One region of the Alteromonas sp. RW2A1 genome, then DNA from elsewhere that is predicted to be linked to it. Evidence: predicted binding sites of a transcription regulator. Region 1 holds the regulator's gene; each other region holds the start of a gene.
The links. Region 1 encodes sigma-54, which starts transcription at its own class of promoters, with help from an activator protein. Its sites were predicted from a motif close to GTTGGCACGNNNNTNGNNT; they were not measured.
Positions count from the first base shown of each region.

Region 1 (6,935 bases):
TGTCTGTGAAAAAGCGTACATTGTGAGTCATGGCGAACTTATTGCGCAAGGAACGGCGGAACAGGTTTTAAGTAATCAAAAAGTAAGGGATGTATACCTAGGCGAACAATTCAGGCTATAGTTATTATATGTAACCTAATTGTCATTTTTCTCAAGCGCTCTGGTACATTCACTGAAGAGCATAAATATAAGACGTAGATGAAACCATCTTTACAGTTAAAATTTAGTCAACAACTAACAATGACTCCCCAGCTGCAGCAAGCTATTAAGCTGCTTCAGCTGTCTACACTCGACCTTCAGCAAGAGATACAGGAGGCGTTAGACTCAAACCCTCTTTTAGAAGTTGAAGAAGGTAGCGACGAGCCTCAAGCTGAAAAAAACAACATCGATAATGATGATAGCGCTGGCGAGGCCACTGCTTCGGCATCTAGCGACACTATCGAATCTGGTGATGCTCTAGAAAAAAACGACCTTCCTGATGAACTGCCCATCGATAGTACGTGGGACGAATATTATTCTGCATCTTCCGCACCTGCCCCCGGCCCATCAAACAACGATGATGACCAAATTTTCCAGGGTGAAACCACAGAAGATATTCAAGCCCATTTATTATGGCAAATGCGTCTCACTCCTTTCTCTGATACCGACAGAGCGATTGCCATTGCCATTATCGACTCTATTGATGAATCGGGTTACCTCACGGCAACGTTAGACGAAATATTAGAAGCCGTTAATTTTGAAGATATTGAAACCGAAAATGTTGAAGAAGAGATAGAGTTAGACGAAGTGGAGTGCGTGCTAAAACGTATTCAAATGTTCGATCCCATTGGCTCTGGTTCGCGCACTCCACAGGAGTGTCTGATGGTTCAACTTCGTCAGTTTGCCGACGATACCCCTTGGTTGGAAGAGGCAAAAAGACTGATAGAGGACTATTCGGATTTGCTTAGCAGCAAAGACTACAGAACCTTAATGCGTAAGAGTCGTTTGAAAGAAGACGAACTTCGCGAGGCAATGCGTTTGCTTCAAACCTTGAATCCTCGCCCAGGTAGTGCTTTAGTTACTAAAGAGCCTGAGTATGTTATCCCCGATGTATCGGTAGCAAAGAAAAACGGTCGCTGGACTGTAGAACTGAATCCAGACAGCTTACCTAAACTGGGTGTAAACCAGCAGTATGCAGCGATGAGTAGAAAAGCGAAAAATAGTAGCGATTCACAGTTCATACGCTCTCATATGCAAGAAGCCAAATGGTTTATAAAAAGCTTAGAGTCGAGAAACGATACATTAATGAAAGTGGCTAACTGTATTGTTCAGCAACAAATGGGATTTTTTGAGCACGGCCCCGAAATGATGAAACCAATGGTTCTCAATGATGTCGCAGAAATGGTAGACATGCATGAATCGACAATTTCACGGGTTACTACTCAAAAATACATGCATACTCCACGAGGAATTTACGAGTTAAAATATTTTTTCTCCAGCCACGTGGCAACGGAATCAGGCGGCGAGTGTTCATCTACCGCTATCCGTGCGTTAATAAAGAAATTGGTTGCAGCAGAAACGCCTAGCAAACCATTAAGCGATAGCAAGATTGCTTTATTGTTGGCAGAGCAAGGCATAAAAGTCGCTCGGCGGACAATAGCAAAATACCGGGAGTCTTTATCGATACCCCCGTCTAACCAACGCAAAAGCCTTATTTAAAGGCGCTATATTAAAAGGAAGACGAAATATGCAAATCAACCTAACTGGTCATCATGTCGAAATCACCGACTCTTTGCGTAATTATGTCGATACGAAGTTCAGCAAACTTGAGCGGCACTTTGATCACATTTCTAATGTCCATGTCATCCTCAACGTAGAAAAAATAAATCAAAAAGCCGAAGCCACTATGCACCTTAGCGGTGCTGAAGTGTTTGCATCCTCAGAAAATACTGATATGTATGCAGCGATTGACAGCATGGTGGATAAGCTCGACCGGCAGGTAATCAAGCATAAGGAAAAACTGAAAAAACATTAATAGATAATTAAGCATGGACATTAAAGCCATCGTAAGCCTGGACCGCACCGAGTGTGCGGTTCAGTGCAATAGTAAGAAACGAATCTTAGAAATTATTTCTGATATAGCAGCGCAGGGTAATGAGAATATAGATCAAGTCACTGTGCTAAACAGTTTACTGGCTCGGGAGCGAGTAGGCAGTACAGGAATAGGCAACGGCATTGCGCTTCCACACGGCCGCTTGGCAGGATTAGAGCAAGTAATGGCGATTGTTGTAACCTGTATACCTGCAATCAACTTCGATGCTATTGATGAAAAGCCTGTCGACATATTTTTTGCGTTACTGGTACCTGAAGAACAAACTCAAGGCCATTTGCAAACGCTGGCTACTGTTGCAGGTAAACTTAATGATAAAGATACGGTGAAAGCCATACGCAGAGCCAAAACGAACGAAGATATCATCTCTGCTCTTGGCGTATAAATTGACGCAGCACGGAGAAGCATCGCGCTCTTTGTTGCTGCTCTTTTCTGGAATATGCGCTTAATTGAAAAATCATTTTTGAATTAGCTTTTGGCACATAAAAAAATTTTAGGGAGAATTATCGGTGAAGCTGATTATTATCAGTGGTCGTTCTGGCTCAGGGAAGTCAGTTGCGCTTAGGGCCCTAGAAGATTTGGGTTATTACTGCGTAGATAATATTCCCGTAAACCTGCTACCTACCCTCACCCACACGGTAGTAGACGAATATGAGCAGGTAGCCGTAAGCATAGATGTGCGAAACCTGCCTAAAAACCCTAACGATTTGGTAGAGATTTTAGACTACCTGCCCTCTTCCTGGTCTATGACCATCGTTTATATTGATGCCAGTGACGATGTGCTGGTGAAGCGTTTTAGCGAAACCCGTCGACTGCACCCTCTCGCTAAACTCAACAAGTCACTGTCGGAAGCTATAAAGGCAGAATCTAACTTACTTGCACCAATTGTTGAGCGCGCAGATCTGTATTTAGACACTGATAAATTAACGATTCACCAGCTTGCTGAAATTATTCGCGAGCGTATTTTAGGGAAGAAGAGCTCCCGTCTCGTTCTGGTATTCGAGTCTTTTGGATTTAAACACGGTATTCCTAAAGATGCCGACTATGTGTTTGATGCCCGTTTCCTTCCCAATCCTCATTGGGAGCCAGATCTTCGGCACCTAACCGGTGTCGATGCTCCGGTAGAGGTATTCCTTGGCTCACAACCCGTTGTAACCAAGTTTGTATGGCAAATACAAAATTTAATTACCACTTGGCTTCCTCACCTGGAAAGAAACAACCGAAGCTATGTCACGGTTGCTATAGGCTGTACCGGCGGTCAGCACCGTTCGGTTTATATTGCTCAAACGTTGTCAAAAACATTCAGCGAAATTCATCCCGACGTGCAAATACGTCATAGAGAATTAAATTAACAACCTGCGCATTAAGTAGAGAGCTAGACAAACTGTGACTATCGAAAAAACGCTAACAATCGTCAATAAACTTGGTCTGCATGCAAGAGCAGCAACTCAATTGGTACAGTTAGCAAATCAATTTGACGCAAAAATCATTCTCGAAAAAGGTGACAAACAAGCCGATGCTAGCAGCGTACTTGGCCTTATGATGCTAGAAAGCCATCAGGGTGAGCAGGTAAACGTGATTGTTGAGGGCAATGACGCTGAAGCCGCTCTGGCGGCCATTGAAAAGCTCATAGAGGGTCGATTTAACGAAGACGAATAACACTTTCCTGCTTTGTGCTTTTCTTGCTTAAATTTTTACAGCTGCTGTTATTATCGCCAAGCGCGTAAAAACGTATTTCAAATCAACGTATTTGTCATGACACCAACAGGGTAAGTACGCTATTCTATTAACACGCAACATAGTCTCTGTGTAGCCACCAAATTAGGTTTTCTTCGGGCATCTAGTAAGTTAGGAATTGCTCTTCATGGCAGAAGCTCTCGTTTCTAAATATGTACAAACTCAGCTGAGAACGCTTAACAACGCATTAAGCAACGGTCAGTTCGTGTCTGTAAGAAAGCTATTATTAGAGCTTCCCCCTTCCGATGTTGCCCATATTCTCGAGTCTAGCCCTAGTCGTACCCGCGACGAACTTTGGGAGTTAATCGATAGCGATTTTCACGGCGACATAATAGAAGAACTCTCCGATGATGTGCGTAATGGCATAATCACAAAAATGCTGCCGGCCAATGTGGTTGATGCGCTTGAGGAAATGGACACCGATGATTTAGCAGAGACGCTCAGTAGCTTACCTGAAACCGTTTTGCTCGACATTCTTGACTCGATGGACGCTCAAGACCGTTTGCGAGCCGAGCAAGCGTTGTCTTACGGTGAAGAGACCGCCGGGTTCATTATGAACACCGACACCATTACGTTGCGCCCAGATGTCACCATTGACGTTGTACTCAGGTACATTCGCCTGAAAGGGGAGCTTCCAGAAAATACCGATACCTTTTACGTGGTTAATCGAACCGATAATCTGGTGGGTATTGTCCCGGTTACTCGGCTATTAACCGCTGATACCAGCGACAAAGTATCGGACGTCATGGATGAGGAATCAGAAGCTATTCCAGTCAACATGCCAGATGATGAAGTAGCGAGTTTATTCGAACGCTACAATTGGCTTTCAGCCCCCGTTGTTGACGAAAAAAATCGTCTCGTGGGACGTATAACCATTGATGACGTTGTAGATATTATTCGTGAAGACGCAGAGCACTCTATGATGAGCATGGCCGGTCTTGACGACGACGAAGATACCTTTGCCCCTGTTATGCAAAGTACAAAAAGACGTTCGGTATGGTTAGCGGTAAATTTAGCCACAGCACTTTTGGCTGCCATGGTGAGCGACCTCTTCGAAGCGACACTAAGCGCCTTAGCAGTATTAGCCATACTCAATACCATCGTGCCCAGTATGGGGGGCGTGGCAGGAAACCAAACCTTAACGCTAGTTATACGCGGTATGGCCCTTGGCCATGTGAACGCCAGTAACTCACGCTGGTTAATAAGCAAAGAAATTGCCATTGGTGTGCTCAACGGCGTTATTTGGGCCGTGCTGATAGCTTCAGTAATTGCTCTGTGGAAACAAGATTACATGCTTGGGGTTATTATTGCGTTTGCTATGCTCGTTAACATGATAGCCGCCGCACTCGCTGGTGCTACTTTACCATTGGTAATGAAGCGCTTGAAGATAGACCCCGCTCTCGCCGGAAGCGTCATTTTAACCACCATTACAGATGTCGTGGGTATCTTTGCATTCTTGGGCACCGCAACCCTGTTTTTAATCTAGCCGCCCTATTTAAACGCCAATCGCCTCCCCCATCTGTTTCACATGGAGATATTTATGAAGGAAACATTATTCACTGTTTGCTTGCTCTTTACACAGTCGCTTATGGCTACCGGTGTTAATTACACGTCAACACCTATTCATATCGATGGCGTCTCTGAGAGCGCCTGGAACAATGCAACTTGGCATCCTATGCCCTATTTAATGGATGGAAGTCTTCCCTCTTCAGAGGCAGATTTTAACGGTCGCTATCGTTTATTATGGGATGAGAACTTTCTGTATTTGCAGGCAAATATTAGTGATGATGTGCTCGTTGATACCCAACCTAACCCAACAGTGAAATATTGGGACGACGATGCTCTTGAAGTGTTTATAGACAGCGACGCTTCTGGTGGTAATCATCAGTTTAACCACACTGCCTTTGCATACCATATTGGTCTAGATAACCAAGCGGCCGATTATGGGCCTGACAAAAAGGCGCATCTTTACACCGAACACTTGATTAGTCGGTGGCAGCGATCTGCGCAAGCGCCGTTTGACATTACCTGGGAAGTGGCGATAAAGCTCTATCCAAATAGCTATCAAGAAAACGGTGAAAATGTCCCTCTTACTCTGAGCGAAAAACAAGTTATTGGGTTTATGCTGGCCTACTGCGACAACGATGGTAGTGAAGTGCGCGAGCACTTTATGGGTTCACATGAAATAGAACCTGTAAAAGGTGATAAAAATCGCGGATATATTGATGCTGATGTATTTGGTGAAATTAAACTGCTGCCCAAAAGGTAACTTTTTATGGCTATTTGCATTCTAAGGTTGGAAATCAGCTTTTCTGTCAAAGTAATGAGGAAGCGCTGCTGGTTGGAATCTAAAGTATGAGGGGCGGCATTGTACGTGAAGCGGACCTTGGAGCAATGAACTTTCCATCTCAAAGACCAGTAGACTAACAACAAAACTATCTGCAATCTGGGCTACCAATCCCTGGCAAGGACGCCATTGTTAGCCATTAACATGCATACCTATAAACGACATCGGCCAGAGCAAACATTGCTATACCAATTGGTTGAGCAATATTATCCAGATTTTCTGGAGTACCTTTCCCATCAAGGAAAGACATTACCACTTCATGTAGATAAAGAGTTTGCAGAATTTCTAAAGTGTGGTCGGTTTGAGCATGGATTTCTCAGAGTCGTGTGTGACGACTGCAAACATGAGAAGCTGGTCGCGTTCAGTTGCAAACGTAGGGGCTTCTGCCCTATTTGCGGGGCAAGACGGATGGCAGAGAGTGCGAAGTTACTGGTTGACGACGTTCTTAACGGCTATCCCATACGTCAGTGGGTGTTGAGTCTACCTATCCCATTGAGGCTGCTACTTGCCAGATATCCCAAAGAGCTCAGCAAAGTCATGCAAATCATCCATCGCACGATTTCAACTGACATCATCCATCGAACAGGTTACTTGAAAAAGCAAGCCAAGACGGGTGCAGTAACGTACATTCAGCGTTTTGGAAGTGCGCTAAACTTGAATATACACTTCCATATGCTCTTCCTCGAGGGCGTTATTACAGAAGAGCGAGGGCAAACCAAATTCAAGCTCGTCAAAGCGCCGAGCCATAGCGATATGGAACAG
Region 1 covers NZ_CP018031.1:832,552-839,486, reverse strand. Annotated here, with positions in the region: gene lptB (LPS export ABC transporter ATP-binding protein) at 1-121, shown strand, start outside; gene BM528_RS03770 (RNA polymerase factor sigma-54) at 199-1,698, shown strand; gene hpf (ribosome hibernation promoting factor) at 1,727-2,014, shown strand; gene BM528_RS03760 (PTS sugar transporter subunit IIA) at 2,028-2,474, shown strand; gene rapZ (RNase adapter RapZ) at 2,599-3,441, shown strand; gene BM528_RS03750 (HPr family phosphocarrier protein) at 3,476-3,748, shown strand; gene mgtE (magnesium transporter) at 3,954-5,312, shown strand; gene BM528_RS03740 (CBM9 family sugar-binding protein) at 5,367-6,095, shown strand; partial or broken gene BM528_RS19040 (transposase) at 6,318-6,935, shown strand, end outside.

Region 2 (6,935 bases), 1.3 Mb from region 1:
TTTACGGCGCACTTTGAAACCCAGTGGATGCGAGCACAACAATATATGTGTGAATTATTGAGAATTTGCCCATGAATACTTTTTGTTAATGAAGACTATCTGTTTATGAAGAGCATCAAAAATAGGCGAAGACGTTAAATGGCAGATTCAGCTGAAAAAACAGAAGACCCCACGGGGAAAAAAATTGAGGATGCCCGAAAAAAAGGGCAGCTTGCCCGATCCCGAGAATTGTCTACCACGTTAGTTCTTATCGTCAGCGCGGTTATGTTTTTGTTTGTCAGTGGGTGGATTGCTGAGTCAGTGTTTTCTCTTACCCAGCGCATGTTTATTCTCTCTCGTGATGAGACATACGACACCACACATATGTTTGCAGCGTGGGGTGAAGCATTCACCACAATAAGTGCCCCCGTTCTGCTTTATATGATAGTGGCTATGATCGCTGGAATTTACGGGTCTATTGCGTTAGGTGGCTATAACTTTACATGGGATGGCGCGAAACCCAAAGGTTCAAAAATGAGCCCAATTCAGGGTTTCACGCGTATGTTTGGAACCAACGGCCTGGTAGAGCTATTAAAATCTATCGCAAAGGTAATCACCATTATTGGTATGGCTATCGCGGCGTTACTCTTCTTTCAAGACGAAGCTCTTCACCTTGATATGGAGCTTTATCCAGGCAATATATTTCACGCCCTAGATATGCTCAAGTGGGCGTTTCTTCTCCTTGTGTGCGGCATGATACCCATTGCGCTTATTGATGTTCCTTATCAGATGTATAAGCACAATGAAGAAATGAAAATGACTAAGCAAGAGGTGAAAGACGAACGCAAGAACGCCGAAGGCGACCCCATGGTTAAAGGTCGTATTCGCCGTTTGCAATATCAAGCTGCCACCAAAAGAATGATGCAAGAAGTACCTAATGCTGATGTGGTGGTGACCAACCCAACCCACTTCTCTGTGGCGATAAAATATGACGATAATGGAAACAGAGCGCCGGTGGTTGTAGCAAAAGGTGCTGACGAGTTAGCCATGCATATTCGAAAAATTGCTACGGCCAATGACGTACCCCTTATTCCTTCACCTATGCTAGCTCGCGCTATTTTCTATTCCACAGAAGTCGACGACGAAGTGCCTAACGCATTGTTTATGGCTGTGGCACAAGTACTGGCCCACGTTTATCAGCTTAAAGCTCACAGAGCCGGAAAGGGCAAACGCCCTAAACCGTTAAAACGGGACCTTCTTATACCACCAGAATACCGACGATAACGAAACGCTTAAACTTAAAAGTTGTAGGCTATAACCTTCATTGTGCCCAGATGTTTTGGATATAAGCTTCTGTTTAATAGTGGTTAAAAAACTACTCTGGCACGTTTTCTTCAAAAAGCTCTCTCTAAGCAATAAGTAAATTACTAAAGCTGGCACGTTAGTTGTAATGCAACTATTAGATTAACGTTAAGCGTCAATTTTCTGATAGAGAGACACCCAACGATGCAGTTATCCGGTTATCTTCAGCGGTTCGATAAGAATCAGTTACAAAATTTCACCGCTGGCTTAGGTGCACCTGTAGTTTTACTCGCTATTATGGGGATGGTTATTCTCCCCATGCCGCCTTTTCTCCTCGACGTGCTGTTTAGTTTTAATATCGCACTGTCGTTAGTGATTATTCTTGTAGCAGTATTAACACAAAAGCCTGTAGATTTTGGTATTTTTCCTCTGGTCTTGCTTATCGCAACCGTTTTAAGACTGGCACTAAACGTCGCCTCTACGCGAGTTGTTTTATTGTATGGTCATGAGGGTGGTGATGCGGCGGGTAAAGTCATCGAGGCCTTTGGTGCTGTGGTAATTGGTGGTAATTATGCCGTGGGTATCGTTGTATTTGCCATTTTGCTAATTATTAACTTTAAGGTTGTTACTGCTGGTGCAGGGCGTATATCTGAAGTAAATGCTCGCTTTACCCTTGACGCCATGCCGGGTAAGCAAATGGCAATAGATGCCGACTTAAATGCGGGTTACATCGACCAAGACCAGGCGCGGGAGCGCCGAGAAGAGATAACAGCAGAAGCAGACTTTTACGGCTCAATGGACGGTGCGTCAAAATTTGTAAAAGGTGACGCCGTTGCCGGTCTATTTATCATGCTCATCAATATCGTGGGCGGATTATTTATTGGCATGATTCAATACGATCTCTCGTTTGGCGATGCCATTGAAATTTATACGTTGCTCACCATCGGTGATGGGTTAGTGGCACAAATACCCTCTCTTTTACTCTCCGTTGCAACCGCAATTATAGTTACTCGCGAGAATGAAACCCAAGAAATGGGTAAGGAAATTCGTGGGCAGCTTGGAAACAATCAAGCTTTATACATAGCGTCAGGGGTTTTATTTGTGATGGGTATTATTCCAGGTATGCCCCATGTTGCATTTTTAGGGTTCTCTGCTCTTACCGCTGGAGTAGCCTTTCTTCAGACCCACAATGCCAAGAAGAAAGCTGCTGAACCACAGGTGCCAGATACACTCTCTAGAGATGAAACCGTGGCACCAGAAGTCAAAGAACTTGGCTGGGATGATGTTCAGCAGGTCGACACCATTGGGCTTGAGGTGGGTTATAGGCTGATTCCGCTAGTTGATAAATCCCAGGGTGGTGAGCTGTTAACCCGCATTAAAGGCGTACGTAAAAAACTATCTCAAGAACTCGGGTTTCTTATCCCACCAGTACACATTCGCGATAATTTAGATTTAGAACCCAATACTTACACTATCGCTATGCTGGGAGTGACTATTGGAGACTCGGTGATAAGTCACGATGAAGAACTCGCCATTAACCCTGGCCAAGTTTTTGGGAAGCTTGAGGGGAGAGCGACAAAAGATCCGGCGTTTGGCCTAGATGCCGTTTGGATTAAGCCCAATAAACGTGAGCATGCTCAAACTCTTGGGTACACGGTGGTAGACGCGGCCACAGTGGTTGCTACTCATTTAAGTCAACTACTTACCAATAATGCCTATCAACTGCTTGGACACGAAGAGGCCCAACAACTACTCGACATGTTAGCAAAGCAGCATCCTAAATTGGTTGAAGGTTTGGTGCCCGATATATTGCCGTTAAGCACGGTAGTAAAAATACTGCAAACATTACTGTTTGAAGGTGTTCCTATTCGCGACATGCGTACGATAGTGCAAACATTAAGTGAATATGGCACTCGTAGCCAAGACTCAGATGTGTTGGTGTCAGCGGTACGTATTGCGCTTAAACGGCTTATTGTTCAGGAAATCACGCAGGGTGCCAAAGAGATACCTGTCATAACCTTGGCGCCAGAGTTGGAACAGATGTTGCACCAGTCACTTCAAGCAGGTGGTGAAGATGGTGCAGGTATTGAACCTGGTCTTGCAGACAAGTTACAAAAGTCCTTGCAGCAAGCCAGTCAGCAGCAAGAACTAGAGGGAGAGCCCGCAGTGTTACTTACTTCTGGAATGCTAAGGCCGGTGCTATCTCGCTTCTTAAAATATTCTGTTGTTGGGTTACATGTTCTTTCCTATCAAGAAGTACCTGATGACAAACAAATAAAAATAGTCAGTTCGGTCGGTCAATAATCTGACACTGGGGCGAGTGGAGAAGTTGCAATGAAAATAAGACGTTTTTTTGGCAAAGACATGCGCGAGGCGCTAAGCCAAGTTAAGGCTGAGTTAGGTAGCGACGCGGTTATTATGTCCAATCGCAAAGTGGCAGACGGTATTGAACTGGTTGCCGCTTATGACAAAGAGCCAGAAGCAAAGCTTAACATATCCAAAACGCCGTCAAAAGGGGCAGCTAAAAGTGCTACACCGAGTTTGAGCGAAATCATTGGCGATGATGGCCCAGACAGCTTAAAAGCATTACTGGAAAAACAGCATAGCGGTGCAGCACCTTATAACCAAACTGCAGCGCCAGGTGACTCGTCTGCGCACCTTGGCTCGGCCTCGTTAAATAAAAATTCAGAAGCGAATGTTAACCAGCCGGCTTCAGTAAATGCCCAGCACGCCAATAATATTGCATCACATCTCGACTTCTCAGATGCGTTTATTGACGAAGTGGAAGCGCAGCAACCTGCAAATGGCTATTTTAACAGCCGCGACGCTAATGCCCGAGAATTTAATGCTTCAAAAACGAATGAAGACGATGCGTTCCCCACGCATCAGGCTTCAAGCATAGAAAATGATGTGCCAACTCAGTCTGCAGAACTCGCTCAAATAAAAGAAGAACTCGCGTCTTTACGAGGTGTTCTTCAACACCAAGTTGCAGACTTAATGGAAGCAAAACAGAGCCGTCAAAAACCCGTCCATCAATATCTTATTGCTCGTTTAACTGAAATGGGGCTTAGCAAAGCATTATCTAAGCAGTTAATCAGCTATACTCCAGGGCATTACAATGAACGAGACGCATGGGTTTATCTTCTTAACCTATTGGCTAATCGCATAAATGTAACAGGAAACGATATACTCACTGCACAAGGTGCGGTGGCATTAGTCGGGCCAACAGGAACGGGTAAAACAACTACTGTGGCGAAACTGGCCGCACGCTATGCGCAGAAGTATGGCGCCGACTCTGTTGCTATGATTACCATAGACACATACAGAATTGCTGCATTTGAACAGCTGGCAACCTACGGTAAAATTATTGGTTGTACGGTGAGAAAAGCGCAGTCGAGTGAAGAACTTGCAGATTTATTGTTTCAACTTCGCCATAAGCGACTAGTATTGATTGATACGGCTGGTTTTAGTCAACGAGATAGCCGACTAATTAAACAAATTAAGCATTTTGACAATGGTCAGATGCCGCCAGTGAAAAAATATTTGGTAGCGCAAGCAAATACACAATATCCTGCGTTACAGAGGATCATTAAGGCCTATGATGACATCGAGCTAAGTGGTTGTATTTTCACTAAGTTAGATGAGTGCTATTCTTTAGGCGAAGTGCTTAGCGCGGCAGTTGAGTACCAGTTACCGGTTAGTTATGTCACCGACGGTCAAAAAGTACCGGAAGACATTAAGATTGCAGAAGCGAAATCTTTAGTTTCCGCTGCTGCAAAGCTTTATAAAAAATATGGTTTGGATCATACTAGTAATAACAACGATATTAAAACAGCATAAGTAGTATGATTGACGACCAAGCGAGTAGCTTAAGAAAAATGAAGCAATCACGGTTAATCAAAGTTATCGCCGTCACCGGAGGTAAAGGTGGCGTTGGTAAGACAAATATCACGCTTAACACGGCAATTGCTATGGCTAAGCAGGGCAAACGTGTGATGGTGCTCGATGCCGATTTAGGATTGGCCAACGTAGATGTCATGTTAGGGCTTCGCGTTGAAAAAAACCTTTCTCACGTTTTATCTGGTGAATGCACCTTAGACGATGTACTTGTCACTGGGCCTCACGGTATAAAGATTGCGCCTGCTACATCGGGCACTCAGTCGATGGCAGAGTTGTCTACAACACAGCACGCGGGTCTTATTCGTGCATTCAGCGAACTACGCTCGCCGATAGACGTATTGCTTGTTGATACCGCGGCCGGTATTTCAGATATGGTGCTAAGCTTTGCAAAAGCCTCTCAGGACATCATGGTAGTGGTGTGTGATGAGCCTACATCACTTACCGATGCTTATGCGCTGATAAAACTACTTAACCGCGAACACGGTGTTTTTCGGTTTAAAGTTGTCGCCAATATGGTTAGAGATGTGCGCGAAGGCCAAGAGCTTTTCAGCAAGCTGAGTAAAGTTACCGGGCGCTTCTTAGATGTTGCGCTAGAATTAGTGGCAACCATACCATTTGATGAAAATATTCGTCGTGCGGTGAGAAAACAAACAGCTATTGTCGATGCTTACCCAGGTTCACCAGCATCAGTAGCAATTAGTCAGCTAGCAAATAGGGCGGCATCTTGGCCAATCCCGACTCAGCCTGGCGGACACCTAGAATTTTTTATTGAGCAGTTAATCGCAGAAAAAGCAGTAGGGAATCAACGTTGAATAGTAAGGCGGCCGCTTATCAACAACAAACTGATAAGTCGCAGTTAGTCGAGCGACATGCGCCCCTAGTAAAGCGCATAGCACACCACTTAATGGCAAGATTGCCAGCAAGTGTGCTTGTTGACGATCTTATTCAGTCTGGAATGATTGGCCTTTTAGAAGCTGCGCGGAATTTTGACGGTTCGAAGGGAGCGAGTTTTGAGACCTTCGCAGGCATTCGTATCCGCGGCGCGATGCTAGATGAAATTCGCAAAGGAGATTGGACTCCACGCTCTGTTCATCGAAATGGACGGGCGATTACAGAAGCGATTTCGCAGGTTGAAAGTGAAACGGGCAGAGATGCAAGAGATGTTGATATTGCCACTAAACTAAACGTTAGCTTGCAAGATTATCATCAGATGCTCAATGAGGTAAACGCAGGGAAGTTAGTTGGAATTGAAGATTTAGGTGTCTCTGAGGACGTCATCACCACCGAGCAAAGTCGAGGAAGCGATGCTCCCCTTGAAGACCTGATGCAAGGCGCGTTTCAAAAATCATTGGCCCAAGCAATCACTACTTTACCCGAACGAGAAGCGATAGTGCTTTCCTTGTACTATGATGAAGAACTGAATCTTAGAGAAATTGGTGAAGTTCTTGATGTAAGTGAATCGAGAGTGAGTCAAATTCATAGTCAGGCCATGTTAAAACTCAAATCACGAATGAAGTCGTGGCGAGCTGACGAAGAATAGAAATTAAAACAATTAACCCCTCAATGGAGGCTATTTTGGATAAGAGCATGAAGATTCTTGTGGTAGACGATTTCTCTACCATGAGACGTATCATTAAAAACCTATTAAAAGATTTGGGTTTCGCAAACATCCAGGAAGCGGACGACGGAAGTACGGCGTTACCCATGCTACAACAGGGTGATTTCGATTTTGTTGTGACCGACTGGAATATGCC
Region 2 covers NZ_CP018031.1:2,182,329-2,189,263, reverse strand. Annotated here, with positions in the region: gene fliR (flagellar biosynthetic protein FliR) at 1-75, shown strand, start outside; gene flhB (flagellar biosynthesis protein FlhB) at 139-1,263, shown strand; gene flhA (flagellar biosynthesis protein FlhA) at 1,486-3,585, shown strand; gene flhF (flagellar biosynthesis protein FlhF) at 3,616-5,121, shown strand; gene BM528_RS09860 (MinD/ParA family protein) at 5,127-5,993, shown strand; gene BM528_RS09855 (RNA polymerase sigma factor FliA) at 5,990-6,721, shown strand; gene cheY (chemotaxis response regulator CheY) at 6,757-6,935, shown strand, end outside.
Region 2: the regulator sigma-54 is predicted to act here: its motif matches at 1,412-1,430, upstream of flhA (flagellar biosynthesis protein FlhA).

Region 3 (6,935 bases), 1.7 Mb from region 1:
AAGAATCGTAAAACAGCACTAACAACGATAGGCAGAACCGCGTTGCTATCGCTATTTAAAATGTAATTAATATGGCAAAAGGAAGTTATTGATGCGTCATAAATTTAAAATAAGAAATATTCACGCTGTCGTAGGTGCCGCAATTATCACAAGCAACATTTTAGCCGGTTGTGCGTCGGTTCCAGTAGCATCGCCTACACCTTATAAATCGGCCAAATCAGAGCAAAGCTACGGTTATTCAAGTGAAAAAATAAGCGACCAAGAATACCGAATTCTGTTTAAAGCTTCTGACAAGACACCTGCTGATAAGGTGCAGCAGTATGCACTGAGAAGGGCAGCAGAAATCGCGCAGACTAATGGATTTGATTTTGTTGCTGTCGCATCTACAAACATTGAAAAGAAACGGGTTATAGCCCGCGAAATATCAATGACCAAAAACGACCAGGTCACTTTTCCCTCTGATAAACAGTGCACCATGTCTGGATGTTCAAACGTTGCTCAACCTTCAACATTGCCAAATCCCAGCGATATTGAAAAGAAAGCGATGAAAGATATTTATTTTTCAATTGTCGCCGAGATGTCGAATGACAAAGTTAGTCTTGGCAATAACGCATTTTCGGTTAGCGAGTTGCTTGTACAACCCCTAGAAGAAAAAAATCAGAACTATTAATACAAACGGTTAAGCCGATATTGGCTTAACTAAAACACCGTCTTTACGAGGCGTAAACTTACTTTATTCCTCGTAAATCTGCTCTTAATTCCATGTTCATCTGTTTTTAATCTGATACAAAAGTAGCCGTAATCACTTCGCTATATGCTTAACAGTAAGCAATGCAATAAACCTGAAATTGCAATTGTGACTCACTGACACAAGATGAAGGATTTATGAGATGAATAAATTAAACGTCATTAGCTCAAAAACTATCGCTACAACAGCCGTGATACTACTTGCTTCGGGATGCAGTGCGGTTGCAACCCCTCAGAAAGCAGGTAGCACAACAAGCGCATCGCCTTCCCTTACAGCACAAGCACTGGATAATTCGCTACTCTATTCAAACTCATGTATTACTGAGCGCGAAGTTATTGCTGCACAAAAAATGTGGGGCGACGGTATTGTTGAAATAGGCTCGGTATATTCCAATAACGGCGATTATTCTAATGAAGCTGCCGACTTCATCCAAGACATGTATGGGTACGATTTGAGCAGTGTGCTTTTCAAACCCACACTTGCAGCCAACGATCAGTTTAGATCTAGTTTTGATGCTGCTCTGTCATACTTTGTTGGCGGAAATGATGCTTATGCAGAAGATAAAGGCTTTGCCATTAAACCTTACACAAATGTGAAGTTTGATAACGTGGGCATTATCAACAATAGCTGCAGAATGGCTGTGGCAATGGGAAACTATTATTTTACTGACACAAAAGGCGATGAAACCAAAGTGGAATATACCTTTGCTTACGTAAAAGACAGTGATAATAAATTACGCATTGTCGCTCACCAATCTTCGCTGCCCTACAACCCCTCGGGCAGCTAATTAAGAGCCAGTGACCTATATAGCTCAAGAAGCAAACTTGATAGCCAGCTAGGGTAAAACAACAACTCGTGTTTTACCCCGGCTTTTTTAGCGCAAATTATCTAATCATCGCTATCTAAATGAAGCGTATTAGCTCGCTCTATCCACTCTAAATCCTTTGTTTGTTCATCAAGAGTACCTTTAGCATCTTCAAGAAAAATCTGGCAAAAATAGCTCACAGCGGGCAGCTTTTCTTTGTAGCGTTTTAGTTGCACTTCCATTTCCTGCATCGCATTAGCAAACTCAGAATTTGATTTGGATAGCTCATAATCACATTTTAGATAAGCGCAAAGAACGTCGGCCGCTTTCGCAAGGGTCACATGTGCGTCTTCCTTGTCTTGCTCTATTAATGATTGATAGCGATGCTGCAGCGCTTCAGGTAACGTTTTGATCAACATGGCCTCAAAACGGCGTTCAAGCTTCTTGATTGCCGATGTTGTCTCGGGATCATGATACTTTACCGGGCTAGGTATATCGCTCATCCCTGCAATTTCACTACCCTCGTGAAAAATCGCCATGGCGGCCACCCTATCTGGATCAATATCTTCTTTAAAGATATCGCACGCTATAGCGCCCAGCATATGTCCAACAACAGAAGCCTCGTAAATGTGAGTAGAAAGCATTTCGTCTTGAAACTGAGCCATTAATGGCCATCGCTTTACGTTACGAGCCCGCTGCATTAGTCCGATAAACGCCGAGTGTGTATTTGCCATTAGTCTGTTCCTTCACATATTTTAAGTTTCCGATCTTACCTTTTGGCTGCCCATTAACACAATGTAAATTATCTCTCTCGCAGTTTGTCGATTGTAAAAACTGCAAATCACCTGTAATTATTATTGTTGAGACGCCCAATAATTACTGTCCAGAATGATAAAAATTTAATTTTTATCATTAATAACATGCACTTAAAAATATGGCACTAACATAGCATCACCTTTACTGAACGAAACGGAAGCAACAAGAGGAACTTACTATGTTAGGCTGGGCAATCACATTTTTTATTATCGCCATTATTGCAGCAGTTTTTGGCTTCTCGGGCATAGCAGGTGCGGCAACAGGAATTGCACAAATATTATTTTTCGTATTTGTAGCGTTTCTTGTCATCTCGCTAATCGCAAACGCTCTTCGTGGCAAAGCGCCAAAAGCGTAACACGCTCTCAAATTAAGCAGTTAAATTAAGCAGTTAAATTAGATAGTTAAAGAAAATGAGTAAGGATATGATTTCATTTAAAGATTTAGCAAAGGTAGCAGCGGCATCAATATTTGTATTGTCTGTAGCAGCATGTAGTGAAAACGACGCTGAAAGCGCAGGTGAAGAACTTGATGAAATGGTTACCGACGCAGGTAACGCTCTCGAAGACGGTGGCGAAGAAATCGGTGATATGGCCGATGACGCAGGAAACGCCGTTGAAGACGCTTGTGAAGATGTCAAAGAAGGCGTAGATGCAGAAGACGACGATTGCTAACCAATAGGTGACTCACTAGCGGGATGGATTGTTATTAACAACTCTCTCTCGCCACATGAGAATCGCTATATGAAAAAATAAAAAATAGCCGGTAGAAGTTACCGGCTATTTTTTTACTTTTGTCACCTAGCGATACAACGCCAATTACGATCGGTTAAGACACTTCAATACCGCCCATTTCTCGCGCTAAATCGTCTAGCGTTGAGAGAGTTTGATCAAACTCTCCCACGATATACGTGTATTTGACGCTCACATGGTGATCTGTCTGCCCAAACTTAACCCGAAGACCTTCAGCATCAATATGCTTCACAGTATTGAGAAACCGATAGGCTGACATCTCGGAACCAAATTCAAACTCAACACTATTTTCCATCTACGCAAGCACACCTGGTTTGTTATCGATAACACTGATAACTCGCTGCAGTAACCCGTGCTCACTACTTTTCACCTCACCATGAGATAACCAATCTCCCAGAATGTCGGCAGGAGACGGAGCCTCGCCACTTTCCAGCTTCGCGGTCATCATTTGAAGCTGTACGCTTGAACGAGTTGACGAATCTGCTTCTGGACTTGGCATCTCACACGCTACTTCAAGTGCCACGGTTAGCCATTGCCTATCATGGCGCGAAGTGTCAGAGTTGCTTGCATTGGTGTATATACTCGACCAGCGCTTACCTAAAATTTCTAGATGCGCTTCTCGCTCACCGGGTTCATTATTTTGTAATAGTGATATTAACGCCTGCGCACGTGCTGTTTTCCGCTCATTGAGGTTTTCGCTCAGATAATTTTCTCTCTTTCGATTTAGCTCACTGATTTTGCGTTCAACTTTTGTGCGGTTGGCACCTGTAAGTTCTGCTAACCCATCTTCCACTGGTTTGAGAGCGCTGCTATAGGTATCTTCATCAGCCTCTACGGAAATGGAGGCTAAAATAGCAACCAGTGCTTCCGCACGCTGAGCAAAAGCATTATTTTGGGCTTTACGCTGACTTTTAATACGTTCAAATACTTCGTCATTGCGCTTTTTAAATTCTGCCCATAATCTGCTTTCTTCGCGTTTTCCTGCATGTCCAATTTGCTTCCACTCTTGCTGTAATGTCTGAGCGGATTGGGCAGCAGCTTCCATATCTTCAGCACTTTGCAATGCATCTACCTTATCGACCAAGGCTTGCTTAAGCGCTTGATTTTGACTCTGCCATTCGCGAACAGTTTTTTGAAGTGGTGAGTTTACGGCCTTCCACTCTTGCTTTAGCTGCTCGTAGTCTTGCTTTTCAACTTGACCACAGGCTCGCCACTGTTTGGCAAGCCTGTCGAGTATTTTGCTTAGCTCCGATGGCGGCGTGTCTGGGTCGATATCTTTTGCTTTGACAATAATTGAGCGACGCAGCTCTAGTGCTGCAGCTCGCTCTGCATCAAGTTTGGCATAATGCTCTCTGCATGGCTCAAAGGCCTTTTCAAGCGCAGTATCAAAAGCTTTCTGTAGCTCCTCTGTCTGCTCGCCAGTACTATTTTGTGAGTCAGACAGTGCAGGTGCACTCAATGACAGCCATTGGCTGCGGAGATATTTAATGGCTTCGCTGCGCTGCTTGATGTTTTCGGCTGGCGTCGCTGCAAGAGTTTGTGCTTCTTCAACAAGCGCGGGCTTACGCGGTTCTGCAATGTAGCTCTGCCAACCTTCAAGGCGAGCAATATCATCAGCGGTTTTTTGATAGCGCTTTTCAATGTCTCTTTTTATATCGGCAGGTAGGCCTTGTACCTCTTCTGAAAGCTTTTTAAACTTTGACATTGCAGCGCGAAATTTACCTTGCGACACCAGGTTATCGACAATGCTGATTTGCTTTCTTACTTGACGTAACTCATCGAGATGCTTCGATTTTAATGCCTTTTGCTCTGCTCTAACTTGTTTAGTCGCGGCTTTAAAACGTTGTAAAATAACCTGCGGTTGCATAATGAGCTCTTTGCTAAGCTCGGTGTATTCCTCCACCGCCGTATCAAAAGCACTTCTAATGTCTCGCCGCTCTACTTCCTCTAACGCATCATCAGTGAGCTTTTGCGCGATATCTTCAACAGTGTGCAAGCGAGATAACAGCTTCTGCCCATACTGCTGCTGAAGAGAAAAGGCCTCTAGCTTTGCGTTGAGTTCGTCAACAGCTAGCTGAACTTCTTTCATTCTTTTGTTGCTATTATCGAGCTGATTTAAATGCTCAATAGTGGCTTCAACACCACGCACGCTCTCGTTGACTGTAGCGACATCTGCTAATGTCGCCTCACAAAGACGGGTATTATAAAGCCAGTTAACTTGCTGCTTGGCATGGGTTAGTTGCTGCTCGCATAGGGCTTGCGTATTGGCAAGTAGCGACTGCTGTTGTTTTTCTTCCCACGCCGGACGAATTCTATCTAGATAGCGAGAAACTTGCTCCGCTATCTTACTGTGTTTTTCCTGGTATTCCTCGCGATCATCAGCGTTGAGAATTTCAACGTTGGCAAATAAGCCGGTTAACTCACTTTCATACACAGATTGCAAATCTACAATTTGCTCCACATCTGTTTTGTCTAACAAAGCGCGGTATTTTGACAAACACAACGTAAGCTGCTTTTTCAGCTCGACAGGTTTTTGCTCAGCCTCTCTGATTGCATCTATACGTGCATTTAAGTCGGCTAATAGTTTGTCATCACCTGCCTTTTTAGCCCACTTCTGCAACAATGAGACCTGCGACTGTGCATTAATCAGTTGCTGCTGTAATAGAGGGTTATTACAGTTTAAAAATACAAACTGGGTAAAAGACGGTTTATCGACCTTCTCCAGTAAAGTGTGCGCAAGTGAAGGTTCACTGAGTAGCGCGAAATCCTGATTGGCCACATCTTGTTGCACTACTTCAATGATTAAGTCTGGGCTTGCGGTTTCTGATAGAAAAGTCGCTTTTTCTTCGCAAGATAACGCTAGTGAGCCTTTTCCAGCAATAGCGTCATTTACACGCTGCTGCGCGGCTTTTTTCACGTTTGATGCTTTTGCAATCTGCGCCATTTTAAGCCAAAGAACAAAGCTATTAAGTTTCTCTAGCGCAGCAAGGCTCACATCAGCGCTTTCATCATTGAAGGCCAACTCGTGCAGTATTGTTTTTTCTTGTTGTTTTTCCGGTGAGAGATTTTTAATGGCTTCCAGTCTTTTTTCTGACTTTGGACTGGTGTGAGAAGGAGCAAATATACGACTAAATATCATCCTGTTTGAACCGCGCTATCGTGTTGTTATCATTATTTTGGTCCGAAAGAGAGCGTTTAAAATCGGCTTTGCTTTTATGCACAATTTCACCGCTCTCGCCTACTGTCATGTGTTCAGAGGATTTTTCTATTTTCGCCTGATACAACATAACCGCCTGCATACTGCTGGCTTTTTGCTCTTCGTTAAGTGGCGTTCCATCTATCCACTTACCTGTCTCTACTGCTTGACGCAAGCGTTCATAAACCTCTGGCGTCATACTGCTTACTAATGCATCTATATTCATCTAAGAAAAACGCTTTATCATTACAATACGTGCTCTATTTACTAGGTACCAAACAAGCCCGACAACCGCTCCTAAAATAGCAAGGTTGTGCTGAAGGTCTCCTGGCCTAGTCCCTCCCCAATACATAAAACCAAAACTCGCCACGAAAATTAGCATAGCAAGTAAAGACTGATTTTGAATGCTTTGGAGTTTTTGAAATCTGTGTAGGCTTTGCTTTCTTTCAACGTCTTCAGACGTTGCGTCACCCACCTTAAATCCACAATGAGGACACTCTTTCGCCTTGTCAGAGGTTTTTTTCTTACACGACGGGCAGTCAACTAATGCCATGCGTTGCTCCTGTTAATACGCTGCGAGTAAAAAACAACAGAGAATACGTCTTAGCCTCTCTGTCTCGC
Region 3 covers NZ_CP018031.1:2,507,061-2,513,995, forward strand. Annotated here, with positions in the region: gene BM528_RS11195 (hypothetical protein) at 1-66, shown strand, start outside; gene BM528_RS11200 (CC0125/CC1285 family lipoprotein) at 92-670, shown strand; gene BM528_RS11205 (phosphoribosyl-AMP cyclohydrolase) at 891-1,535, shown strand; gene yfbR (5'-deoxynucleotidase) at 1,637-2,287, opposite strand; gene BM528_RS11215 (DUF1328 domain-containing protein) at 2,548-2,724, shown strand; gene BM528_RS11220 (hypothetical protein) at 2,792-3,040, shown strand; gene BM528_RS11225 (hypothetical protein) at 3,195-3,413, opposite strand; gene BM528_RS11230 (DUF349 domain-containing protein) at 3,414-6,257, opposite strand; gene BM528_RS11235 (YeaC family protein) at 6,247-6,540, opposite strand; gene BM528_RS11240 (zinc ribbon domain-containing protein) at 6,541-6,867, opposite strand.
Region 3: the regulator sigma-54 is predicted to act here: its motif matches at 2,487-2,505, upstream of BM528_RS11215 (DUF1328 domain-containing protein).